Regions from separate parts of the Paraburkholderia sp. RCC_158 genome, predicted to be linked through region 1. Evidence: riboswitches for the same ligand, from Rfam matches in the RefSeq annotation. Region 1 holds a riboswitch; the other holds the start of a gene.
What was found. Region 1 has a riboswitch for cobalamin ahead of AB6809_RS22960 (TonB-dependent receptor domain-containing protein). Riboswitches for the same ligand answer to the same signal wherever they lie in the genome.
Positions count from the first base shown of each region.

Region 2: it holds a riboswitch for cobalamin, as region 1 does, so the genes downstream of both, cobW (cobalamin biosynthesis protein CobW) here and AB6809_RS22960 (TonB-dependent receptor domain-containing protein) in region 1, are expected to answer to the same signal.

Region 1 covers NZ_JBFUPM010000012.1:192,046-197,613, forward strand. The annotation lists gene AB6809_RS22935 (SIMPL domain-containing protein) at 98-829, opposite strand; gene AB6809_RS22940 (EVE domain-containing protein) at 1,006-1,464, opposite strand; RNA gene ssrS (6S RNA) at 1,550-1,731, opposite strand; gene AB6809_RS22950 (cell division protein ZapA) at 1,903-2,217, opposite strand; gene AB6809_RS22955 (hypothetical protein) at 2,214-2,570, opposite strand; cobalamin riboswitch at 2,789-3,138, shown strand; gene AB6809_RS22960 (TonB-dependent receptor domain-containing protein) at 3,227-5,113, shown strand; gene AB6809_RS22965 (iron ABC transporter permease) at 5,141-5,568, shown strand, end outside.
Region 2 covers NZ_JBFUPM010000016.1:3,632-9,199, forward strand. The annotation lists gene cobN (cobaltochelatase subunit CobN) at 1-2,477, opposite strand, end outside; gene cobW (cobalamin biosynthesis protein CobW) at 2,492-3,601, opposite strand; cobalamin riboswitch at 3,767-4,048, opposite strand; cobalamin riboswitch at 4,118-4,362, shown strand; gene cobA (uroporphyrinogen-III C-methyltransferase) at 4,566-5,288, shown strand; gene AB6809_RS25635 (cobalamin biosynthesis protein) at 5,285-5,568, shown strand, end outside.

The sequences.
Region 1 (5,568 bases):
TTTTTTTCGGCGCGCGATGGACAGCAAAACGCCACGGGATGCAATGCATGCCCGTGGCGTTTTTGTTTGGCCGAATATCCAGCGAAGTGCCAGCGTATTACTTCATCTGCACCGAGCCTGACACATTCACCGTCACCGTCGACGTGCCGCCTTCTATCGGCACCGGTGCAGCCATCTTCGCGTCCGCGCCCATCGCGCGCGCGCTCATCATCATGACCGGCCGCGGCATCGAGCCGTTGTGCCCGACGTTGACCTCGCGGATCGAATAGCCGCTGTAGCCGAACGCCTGCGCGGACGATGCCGCCTGCTCGCGGAACGACTTGATCGCCTCGCCGGTGAGCTTCTGTTCGGCCACGCGCTGCGCCGCGGGCGACAGCGAGAACTGCACGTTGCCGACCTGCATGATGGAGGCCATTTGCCCCGCGAGCTTCGACGCCGCGGTGAAGTCGTGCGACTCGAGCACGATCTCCGTGCGGCCGCGCCATGCGGAGATGCGCCCGTCACGATCGGTCGACGGATAAATCGAGAACGAACCGGTGCGCGCGGTCACGCCGCTCACACCCTTTGCTTTTTGCAACGCGGAATCGGCACGCTGATTCAGCGTTGACGTGAGCGCCGACGGATCGCTTGCTTCCTGCTCATAAAAGAGCGTGATGTCGACCACGTCTTGCGGTACGTCCGCGCTCGCTTGCGCATTCAGCGACAGCACGCCGGCCGGTTGATAGGGCACGACGCTCTGCGCGCGCGCAACGGCGGGCGTGAGCGCGAGTGCAGCGGGCGCCGCGCAGACCAGCGCGAAAGCGAGTGCACGTGCGGTGTGTTTCGTCATTATTGGACTCCATGCTTGAACAGGGTTGCGCGCGACGAGGCGAGCGCGACGCAACGGCACGACACTTGCCGAAGCCGTTTGCGAGTCCGTTAGGCGCTCGTAACCTGAGCTTGGTTCCCTAATTTAACCTTGCTTCAACGTTGCTGCAGCGTTGCGGCAACGTGGGCCGCGCGACGTCAAACGAGCCGCGTCGTGATGAAGCGCCACTCCGCTTCGGTCACTGGCGTGATCGACAGACGGTTGCCTCTCGCGAGCACGCGCATGCCCTTCAGTTCTTCATGCTCGCGCAAGGCGGCGAGCGGAATCAACGGAATCTTCTTCTTGAACACGACGTCGACGAGCAGCCAGCGCGGCGTTTCCTGCGACGACTTCGGGTCGTAATACGGGCTCTTGCTATCGAACTGCGTGGGGTCCGGATAGGCCGTGGACGCGACTTCAGCAAGCCCCGCGATGCCCGGCTCGGGGCAGCTCGAGTGATAGAACAGCACGCCGTCGCCGATCTGCATGCCATCGCGCATGAAGTTGCGAGCCTGATAGTTGCGCACGCCCGTCCACGGCAGCGTGCGGTGCGCGGCGTTGGCGAGATGGTCGATGCTTGCTTCGTCCGGTTCGGACTTCATTAGCCAGTAGCGCATGAATCGAATTGAACGTTAGGGGTTTGAAGAAGCACGGCGCCCAAACAAAAACGGCACCGGACGCAAGTCCGATGCCGTTCCAAATAAGGTCCCCGCCTTAGCCGCTAGGCCGGCATCCTGAACCGGGGGTTCAGAATTGGTCGCAGTTAGCAGCACTTCGGGTACATCAGACAGAGTGACGCGCACGCCCGTGCTACAAATTTCCGCAACCGTGCACATGGCATTGGTTCAAGGAATATATGACCTTGGCGAACCAGGCAGGGAAGCTAAACCGATGAAGCAAAACCGATGACACTGAAACGATTGACTCAAACGTTGGGGACCTGTTCGCCTCGCGCAGTTCGTGCATGCTTCACGAACCTTGCCTGCTTACTTTCCGTTTGAATCCGCAGCCGGTATCAGCACCGGCCGCACTGCTCTCAACATGCTACTTGCAACTTACTGCACGCTGTACTGCTCGATGACAGTACCCAGTTGCTCGTTCATTTGATGCATTGTACGCCGGATTTCTTCAGCGGGAAATGCTTCTCCGTGACGCACGCTTGTTTGCAGCTTAAGCAGTTCGGATGCCAGCGACAGCGCAGCCATGACTGCAATGCGATCCGTGCCGCGCACGTTGCTGTTATTGCGGATCTTCGACATTTCGGCGTCGACTCGCGCGACTGCTTCAAGCAGCGCGCCTTCCGTTTCCGGCGAGCAGGCGAGGCGATAGGGCACGCCGAGAATCGATACTTCGATCTGCTTGGTCGTCATGCATTTTCTCCGTGGCGAGTGGCGTCGCTCTCTGTTTCGACCTCGTGCGGAGCGGGCTCGAGCAGATCGAGCTGGTTGTCCGGCTCGTTGTGCGCACGCGCACGCGGCAATTTTTCGAGGATCGCGTTCAGGCGCACCTGCGCGTCGTCGATCTTGGCCGACAGCGCGTCGCGCTCCGCTTGCAGTGCGTCGCGTTCCTCGCGCAGCAGCGCAAGTTCCGTGCGCGTAGCTTCGGCTTCGGCGCGCGACTGCGCGAGTTGCTCTTCGAGCGCGAGGCGCGCTTCATTGTGGCGCTGGCTGATCGCGATCAGCTTGCCGATATTCTGTGAAAGTGTTTCGAGTTCGGTGAGCATGTGCTGCGTCCTCTAAAGACATCGCATTTTAGCGCGGAATGTCGCACGTTCCGACATTTGTCTCGTTTCGAGACGTAACAACCCCGCTTTTTGCAGCCTTTTTTCGACTGAAGAAGAGAAACTACGCGCGTGCCGGAGATCGCGTCGGACAATAGCTCGACCCTGTCCGAATGAATCGCTCTCGCGGCCCGCGTTCTTGACTGACTCAGAGGGCGCTCATACACTGGCCGCACTCTGGTGCCCGCGCGCATTTCATTGTGCGCGCAGTTAAACGGGAAGCAGGCCGCGCCGTTCTACCCGAACGCGCCAACCTGCGCTGCCCCCGCAACGGTAAGCGACCGCATTTCGCGCGCATTGCAGTTCGTCGCATTCGCTGCAGTTCAATGCTGCTCATCGCAGTTCAGTGCTGCGGTACGAATCGTATTTCGAACAGCAGTTCGCGCTTTTGCAGTTCGATCCCCATCGCGTGTTCCGGTTCAACTCGCGAGTGTGCCACTGCGCGTCACGCGTGGGAAGGCGGGATCGAAAGTCGTTAGCCCGGATACCGGCCAGAGGGAGGGGCGCGCGGCGCGAATTATCAAAAGCGCACGCGCCTCGTTACGCGACGGCCTGCGGGGAAGCGGGCCGCGCACGCCATCCACGGGAAATCTCACTTCATGCTGTCCCCCATCGCCCGCGCGGTGCTGCTCGCTTTTGCCGGGCTGCCCCATCTCGCGCATGCGCAGGCCGCCGCGCCTGCAAACGCCGACGCTTCGTCCACTGCTGCGTCCACTGCATCGTCCACTGTTTTATCGCCCGTCGTGGTGACCGCCGAGCGCGGACCGCAAGCGCTTGCCGATACGATCCCGCAGACGTCGCTATTCGATCAGCAGGACCTGGCCGACACCACCGCAACGGATCTGCCCGGCCTGCTGCAACTCGCGCCCGGCGCGCAAATCTCGCGTACAGGCGGGCCCGGTTCGACGGCGAGCCTTTATTTGCGCGGCGCGTCGTCGACGCAATCGCTGATTCTCATCGACGGCGTGCGCGTCGATTCCGTGAGTCTCGGCACCGCGCAAATCGCGCAGATTCCGCTCGATCAGATCGATCACGTCGAGGTCGTGAACGGCAACGTGTCCGCGTTATACGGCTCGGGCGCGATCGGCGGCGTGGTACAGGTGTTTACGAAAGACGGCGGCGCGCATCCGCCGCGTTTCAATTTCTCTGTGGGCTACGGCAGCTATCACACGCAGACGCAGCAGGTGGGCGCGAACGGCGCATTGGATAAAGACGGCCGCACGACCTTCAGCATTTCGCTCGCGCGCTCGAAAGACGACGGCTTTTCAGCGCTGAATCCGCGCGAGGCGCCCAACGCGAATCCGAACGCGAACGGCTATCTGAACGAGAGCATTTCGGCGTCGCTGCGCCACAAGTTCAACGACCAATGGGACGCGGGCGTCCGCTATCTGCAGTCGAACGGCAACAACAGCTACGACAATGCGTACGGCGCACCGACCGATCTGAACAACCTCTACACGAAAGTGCGGCAGGTGTCGGCGTTCGCCAACGGCAAGCTGACCGACTGGTGGACCACGCACTTCATCGTGTCCGAAGGCGACGACCGCAGCGTATCGAAGACCAACGGCCTCTACAACGGACGCTTCGATACCGACAACCGGCAATACACGTGGCAGAACGATTTCGCGCTGGCCGCGCAGCAAAAACTGCGCGTGGGCTACGAGCATCTCGATCAGAGCCTCGACTCCGATACGTTCGCCGCGCCCACGCGGCATGTCGATTCCGTCTTCGCGGGCTACACGGCGCGCTTCGGACGCAATCAGATCCAGGCCAACGTGCGGCGCGACCAGTACTCCGATTTCGGCGGAGCGAACAGTTACTATCTCGGCTATGGGTTCGACATCACGCCGCATTGGAAGCTGAGCGCAAGCTATTCGGATTCGTTTCGCGCGCCGAGCTTCGACGATCTGTACTATCCGCTAAGCGGCAATCCGTCGATTCAGCCCGAGCGCAGCCATTCGCTCGAAGCGGCGCTGCAGTACGCGTCGAATGCGTTGGGCGTGATGCGTTTGAGTGCTTTCCAGACGCGTTATTCGAATCTGATCGACTATCAGCAGGTCACGCCGGGCATCTATCTGGCGGAGAACGTGGGGCATGCAAAAGTGCAGGGGCTCGAGGGATCGTGGAGCGGACATGTGGGCAAGACCGATGTGCGCGCATCGGTCACGCTGCAAAATCCCGTCGATCTCGACAACGACGTGGACCTCGTGCGGCGCGCGCGGCGCTTCGCGTCCTTGACGTTAAACCGCAGCATCGCAGGGTGGCGCGTGGGCGGCGAGTGGATCGTGAGCGGCCCGCGCGAGGACAGCAGCGGCAAGCTCGGCGGCTACGGCATCGTGAATCTGTCCGCGCGCTACAACATCACGAAAGCCTGGTACGTGGCCGCGCAAATCCAGAATCTGTTGAACAAGGACTATGAAACGGCCTACTCGTATAACTCGCCGGGGCGCGGTGCGTATGTCACGCTCGGCTGGCAGCAGCAGTGATGCGCGCGCCATGTTGAGAGCGCGCCGATGAGCCGTCATCCAGGTTCGCTGCCCGCCGCATTGCACGCGATGACCGCGAAGCGCGCCGCCGCGATCTGGCTCGTGCTCGCGCTCGCCGCGCTGGTCGTGCTGATGGCGTCGCTCGCGTTGGGCAGCGTCTCGCTCGCGCCCGCGCGCGTGATCGAGGCGCTGTCGCCGTTGCATGCGTCGGCGTCCGCGTCCGGCTCTGCAAGCGCCTCCGACGATCTCGCCGGCGAAATCGTGCGCACGCTGCGCTTGCCGCGCGCATTGGCCGGTTTCGCGTGCGGCGCATTGCTCGCAATGGCCGGTGCGCTGCTGCAAGTGCTGTTGCGCAATCCGCTCGCGGAGCCCTACGTGTTGGGCGTATCGGGCGGGGCCGCGAGCTTCGCGCTGATCGCGATGATCGCCGGCAGCGCGTGGTGGCTCGTCGATGC
Region 2 (5,568 bases), on a different contig from region 1:
CGCGGCAGCACGTCGTTGCGCAAACGTTCGAGTACGCGTGATGCTTGCGGCAGGCTGACTTCGGCGAAAGCGTTTGAAGCGTCGCCTTGCTCCTTGCACATTGCACGCAGCATGTCGGCTGCGAGCAGTTCGAGACGCTCGCGCGTATCGCCGCAATGCCGCCACGGCGCGTCGCTCACGCGTTGCAGAACATCGGGGCGCGGACCCGTCCATGCCGCCGACCAATCGACAGACAACGGATCGAAGAACCGATCGATGTTCAGATCGCGCGCCAACGCATCGATCAAACCTGCGTTGCGGCCTTGCCCATCACCGACGGGAAAGCGCCCCAGCGCGAGCAACGTATCGCGCCGTTGCACGCCGTGCGGCGATTGACCGAACGTGTGCAACCCATCGCGAATCTGCGCCTCTTTCAATTCGCAGAGCCACGCATCGACGCGGGTCAGCAGCACATCTTCATCGTCCTCGCCCTTCGGCGCCGACAGGCTCAGTTCTTCATGCAGCCTGTGTTCTACGATGGTCGCGAGAATCGTGCGCCGCAACAGCTTCGAGCGGCGCGGATCGACCATCAATGCTTCATAGTATTCATCGACCTGGCGCTCGAGATCCTGCAGCGGCCCATAGCTTTCCGCGCGCGTGAGCGGCGGCATCAGGTGATCGACGATCACCGCCTGCGCACGGCGTTTCGCCTGGCTGCCCTCGCCCGGATCGTTGACGATGAACGGATACAGATGCGGCATCGGCCCGAGAATCAGATCGGGCCAACAGGTATCGCTCAACGCGACGCTCTTGCCCGGCAGCCATTCCAGGTTGCCATGCTTGCCGACATGCACGATTGCGTCGATGCCGAACTGATGACGCAGCCAGAAATAGAACGCCAGGTACGCATGCGGGGGCACCAGTTCGGCGTCGTGATAGCTCGCGTAATCGCCCTGATCACGTGAACGCGACGGCTGAATGCCGACGAACACATGGCCGCAGCGCCAGCCCGAAATCATGAAACGGCCGCGCCGCACGGTCGGGTCCTGGTCCGGCGAGCCCCAGCGCGCATTCAGCGCATCGCGCGTCTGAGCAGGCAGCGCGTTGAAATACGCGAGGTAGTCGCCAAGCGCGAAGCTTTGCAAAGCGGGCCGCAGATCGCGCACGACGGGATCGTTCGTCACGCCTTCGGTCAGCTTCTTCAGCAGCGCGTCGCCGTTTTCTGGCACGTCGGCCACGCGATAACCTTCGTCGCGCAGCATCGACAGAATGCCGACCACCGACGCCGGCGTGTCGAGCCCGACGCCATTGCCGATGCGTCCCTCGCTCATCGGATAGTTCGCGAGAATCAGCGCGAGCTTCTTCTCGGCGTTGTCGAGCGAACGCAGCCGGCACCAGCGGCGGCTCAGTTCAGCGAGAAAACGCACGCGCTCGAGATCCGGCTGATAGCGGACCACGTCGACTTCCGTATGCGGACAACGATAGGCGAGTCCCTTGAAACTGATCGCGCGCGTGATGATGCGGCCGTCCACTTCCGGCAGCGCGATATGCATCGCGATGTCGCGCGAATTGAGACCCTGGTTGTCCTTCACCCAGTCGTCGCGATTGCCGCCGCTCAGGATCACTTGCAGCACCGGCGCATCGCCTGCGAGCGCGAGCGGCTCCGGATCGTCGATCGCAGACGCGGCGAACGCAGTGGTGTTGAGCACCAGCGCGGCATGATATTGCGCGCACAACGACTGCACGACTTCGCGGCTCATCGCATCTTTCAGCGACGTGATCGCAATCGGCAGCGGGTTCATGCCTTCTGATTCGAGCGCGTCGATCAGCGCGTCGAACACCGCGGTATTGGCCGCCTGAAGATGCGCCTTGTAGAACAGAATCGCGGCAACAGGCGCGGCATGCTGCCAGCGCGCCTGCCAGTCGGCGATAGTCGGCGTATCGCATGCGGGATGGTAGAGCGACGCGGCTGGCAACGCGCGCGGCGGCGCCGGTTCGCGGCCCCACCCAAGCGCGCGATGCGCGATGCAGCGCAGGAACGCCTCGGCGTTCTGCGGCCCGCCTTCGCGCAGATAGCGCCACAGTTGATGGCAGAGATCGGCATCGGCGGTGCTGCGCGCGAGCAGGTTCGGATCTTCCTGCAGATCGCCGGAAAACATCGCGAGCGTCTGCTGTTTGCGCTCCGCAAGCGCGACCACCTGCTCGATGCCGTACGGCCAATACGCCTCGCCGCCAAGATGATCGACCACGACGACGCGCGCATGTTGCAACACGTCTTCGACGTAAAAGTCCACGGAGGCCGGCTGCCGCAGATACGTGACATTCGCGAGGCGCACGCTCGGAAAGCCGTCGCCGAGACGGGGAAACACGCTCGCGAGCAACGACAGCGTCGTATCCGCGGAACTCAGAATGACGATGTCCGCGGGCCGCTGATCAATGCGGATCACGCCTTGCGTATCGTCGACGAAACCGCCCGGCGTGGTGCGCAGCAGATGCATGTGTCTATACCCGCTTACGTCTGTTGCGCGGCGACAGCGGCTGCGACGCCGAGCGCGGCGTCGAATGCGCGTTGTAGCGCAGCCTGGTGGAGGTCTTCACCGATCAGCACGAAGCGGCTTTCGGCGCCTTCGCGTAGTTCTTCCAGTTCACCTTGCTGCCAGCGTCGATCGAAATAACTATCAAAGCGCCGGCCCACGCCTTGAACGACGAGCCGCATCGGCGCGCCCGGCAACGCCGCGAAACCCTTCACGCGATAAATCGTGTTGTTTTCCACGAGTCCTTGCAGCGCGGCGATCACCGCTTCACGCGACTGTGCCTTTGCATTCACGACCACCGAATCGAACTCATCGTGATGATGATCGGCGTCGTCGGCCGAACCGTGGTGATCGTGGCGCAAGTGAATGGTTTCCTCCGACGCCGCTTCAAGCCCGAACAACGCATGCAGATCGAGCGCGCCTTTATGGGCGCGCACGATCTTCACCTGCGGCGGAATTTCGGCGCGAATCACGGCTTCGACCGCGTTCTGGCCTGCTTCGTCGAGCAGATCGGTCTTGTTCAGAATCACCAGATCCGCAGCCGACAACTGATCCTCGAACAATTCGTGCAGCGGCGACTCGTGGTCGAGATTCGGATCGGCCTTGCGTTGCGCGTCGACGGCAAGCGGGTTTTCGGCGAACTGACCGCTTGCCGCAGCGGGTCCATCGACCACAGTAATCACCGCATCCACCGTGAAACTGTTCTTGATCTGCGGCCAGTTGAACGCCTGCACGAGCGGCTTGGGCAACGCGAGCCCCGAGGTTTCGATCAGCACATGGTCGATCTGCTCACGGCGCTCGACGAGTTTTTCCATCACCGGAAAGAACTCTTCCTGGACGGTGCAGCACAGGCAACCGTTGGCCAGTTCATACAATTGGCCTTCGGTCTCGACGCCGTTTTCATCGCAACCAATGCCGCAACCTTTGAGGATTTCGCCGTCTATGCCGAGCTCGCCGAACTCGTTGACGATCACCGCAATGCGCTTGCCGCCCGCGTTCCGAAGAATGTGCCGCAGCAACGTCGTCTTGCCGCTGCCGAGAAAGCCCGTGACGATGGTGACGGGAATCTTGCGCATCTGAACTTGCATGGTGAGTCCATCCGTGAGAGTTGCATCTGCTGGCCGGCCGAATCACGCGCTTTGCGCATGACGTCGCATCGCAAAACGCGGGAACGCACGACGGCCTTGCCGCTACACCAGGGAAACGCAGAATACGGGTATGAGGTCATGAGCGCAGCGCCGCTTCCCCGCGGCGTTCGCCCTTCGTGTTCCGGCCGGTATCCGGGCTGGCGAAAGCGCCGCTTCCCCTTCCCGGACGAGTGATTTCTCGCCCAGTGGTGATATGCCGACGCGGCCTTGCGCGTGGACATCGAAGCCGGCTCCGCGGCGCCATGCAAACCGCCATGACGTCGCTTTTCGCTTACCGTTGCGGGGGCAGCACAGGTTGACCCGATCCATGCGAGGCGGGCGCCCTGTTTCCCGTTTAACTGCATGCGCACGAGCGCGCACACGAGCACCAGAAGTGCGTGCGAGTGTAGGCCGCGCGCCTTGCGCCGTCAAGAAAACGCAAGCCCGGCGCGCTTATCGGACGGGCTTGCCGTGTGCTATCGTATGCGCGCGTCTGGTGCCCGCACATGCGCTCGCGTGTGCAGTTAAACGGGAAACAGGCAGCGCGCTTGCGCTCAACCTGTGCTGTCCCCGCAACGGTAAGCGACCGGCGGCGCGATTATTTTTTGCGCCGCACATGCGTTTTCAGTGCCACTGTCCAGCACATTCGAACGAATGTGGGCGGGAACGCAAAGCGCGTGAGGCCGCCAGCCCGGATACCGGCCAGACGCGGAGGCGGCCGTGCGTTGTTAACGTCACGCCGCCGGCCGCCGGAATCCGCGAGGGACGGATGTGAAGGCGCTCAAGCACGACTTAGGGAAGCGGTCTGCAATCCGCGTTTGCTGTCGTGCGCGAATGCACAGTTTCGAATGACTTCAATTTCCATCACATTGCGTGTATGTCGACGCTGCATGATTGCATGTGCGCCGACGCGGCGCATGCCGCGATGAAACGCGCATGGCTGATCGGCGCAGGCCCCGGCGACGTCGAACTGATGACGCTGAAGGCAACCCGCGCGCTCGCGCAAGCCGACGTGATACTCGTCGACGATCTGGTGAACCCCAACGTGCTGCAATTTGCGCGCGCCGATGCGCGCATCGTGTATGTCGGCAAACGCGGCGGTCATCCGTCGACGCCGCAACACGGCATCGTCGAGCAAATGCTCGCGCATCTGAACGAAGGGCGCAGCGTCGCGCGTTTGAAGGGCGGCGATCCCTTCGTGTTCGGCAGAGGCGGCGAAGAGCAACAGGCACTGCATGCGGCGGGCGTCGACGTCGAAATCGTCAGTGGCATCACGGCCGGCATTGCGGCGCCGGCGGCCATCGGCATTCCGGTCACGCACCGCGATCATGCGCAAGGCGTGGTGTTCGTGACCGGCCACGGCGCGGGCACGAGCGAGCCGGATTGGGCCGCGCTCGCCGCCACGCGCATGACGCTCGTGATCTATATGGGCATGCGGCGGCTGAACGACATCGTCGGCGCGTTGCTGGCAGCGGGCATGTCGGCACAGACTCCGTGTGCCGCGATCGAATCCGCAACGCGCCCCGAGCAGCGGCATGCGCTCGCCACACTCGGTGATTTCGCCGATGCCGTCGCGCGCGCGGGACTCGGCTCGCCCGCGATCGTGGTGATCGGCGGCGTGGCGTCGCTGGCGAAGGATGTCCGATGAAAACGCTTAGCGTGGGCATCGGTTGCCGCTTGCAGACGTCGGCGGAAGAAATCGAAAACGCTGTGCGCGCAGCGCTCGGCTCGCATTCATTCGAAGACATCGCGGCCGTCGCCTCGATCGAAACCAAAGCGCAAGAACCCGGCTTGCTCGCGTTCTGCGCGCGCCACAAATTGCCGCTGCAACTCTTCACTCGCGAGCAGATTGCCGCGCTGCATGTCGCCGAGCCGTCGGCGGCGGCGCGCGAGCATCTCGGCGTCGACGGCGTCTGCGAACCTTGTGC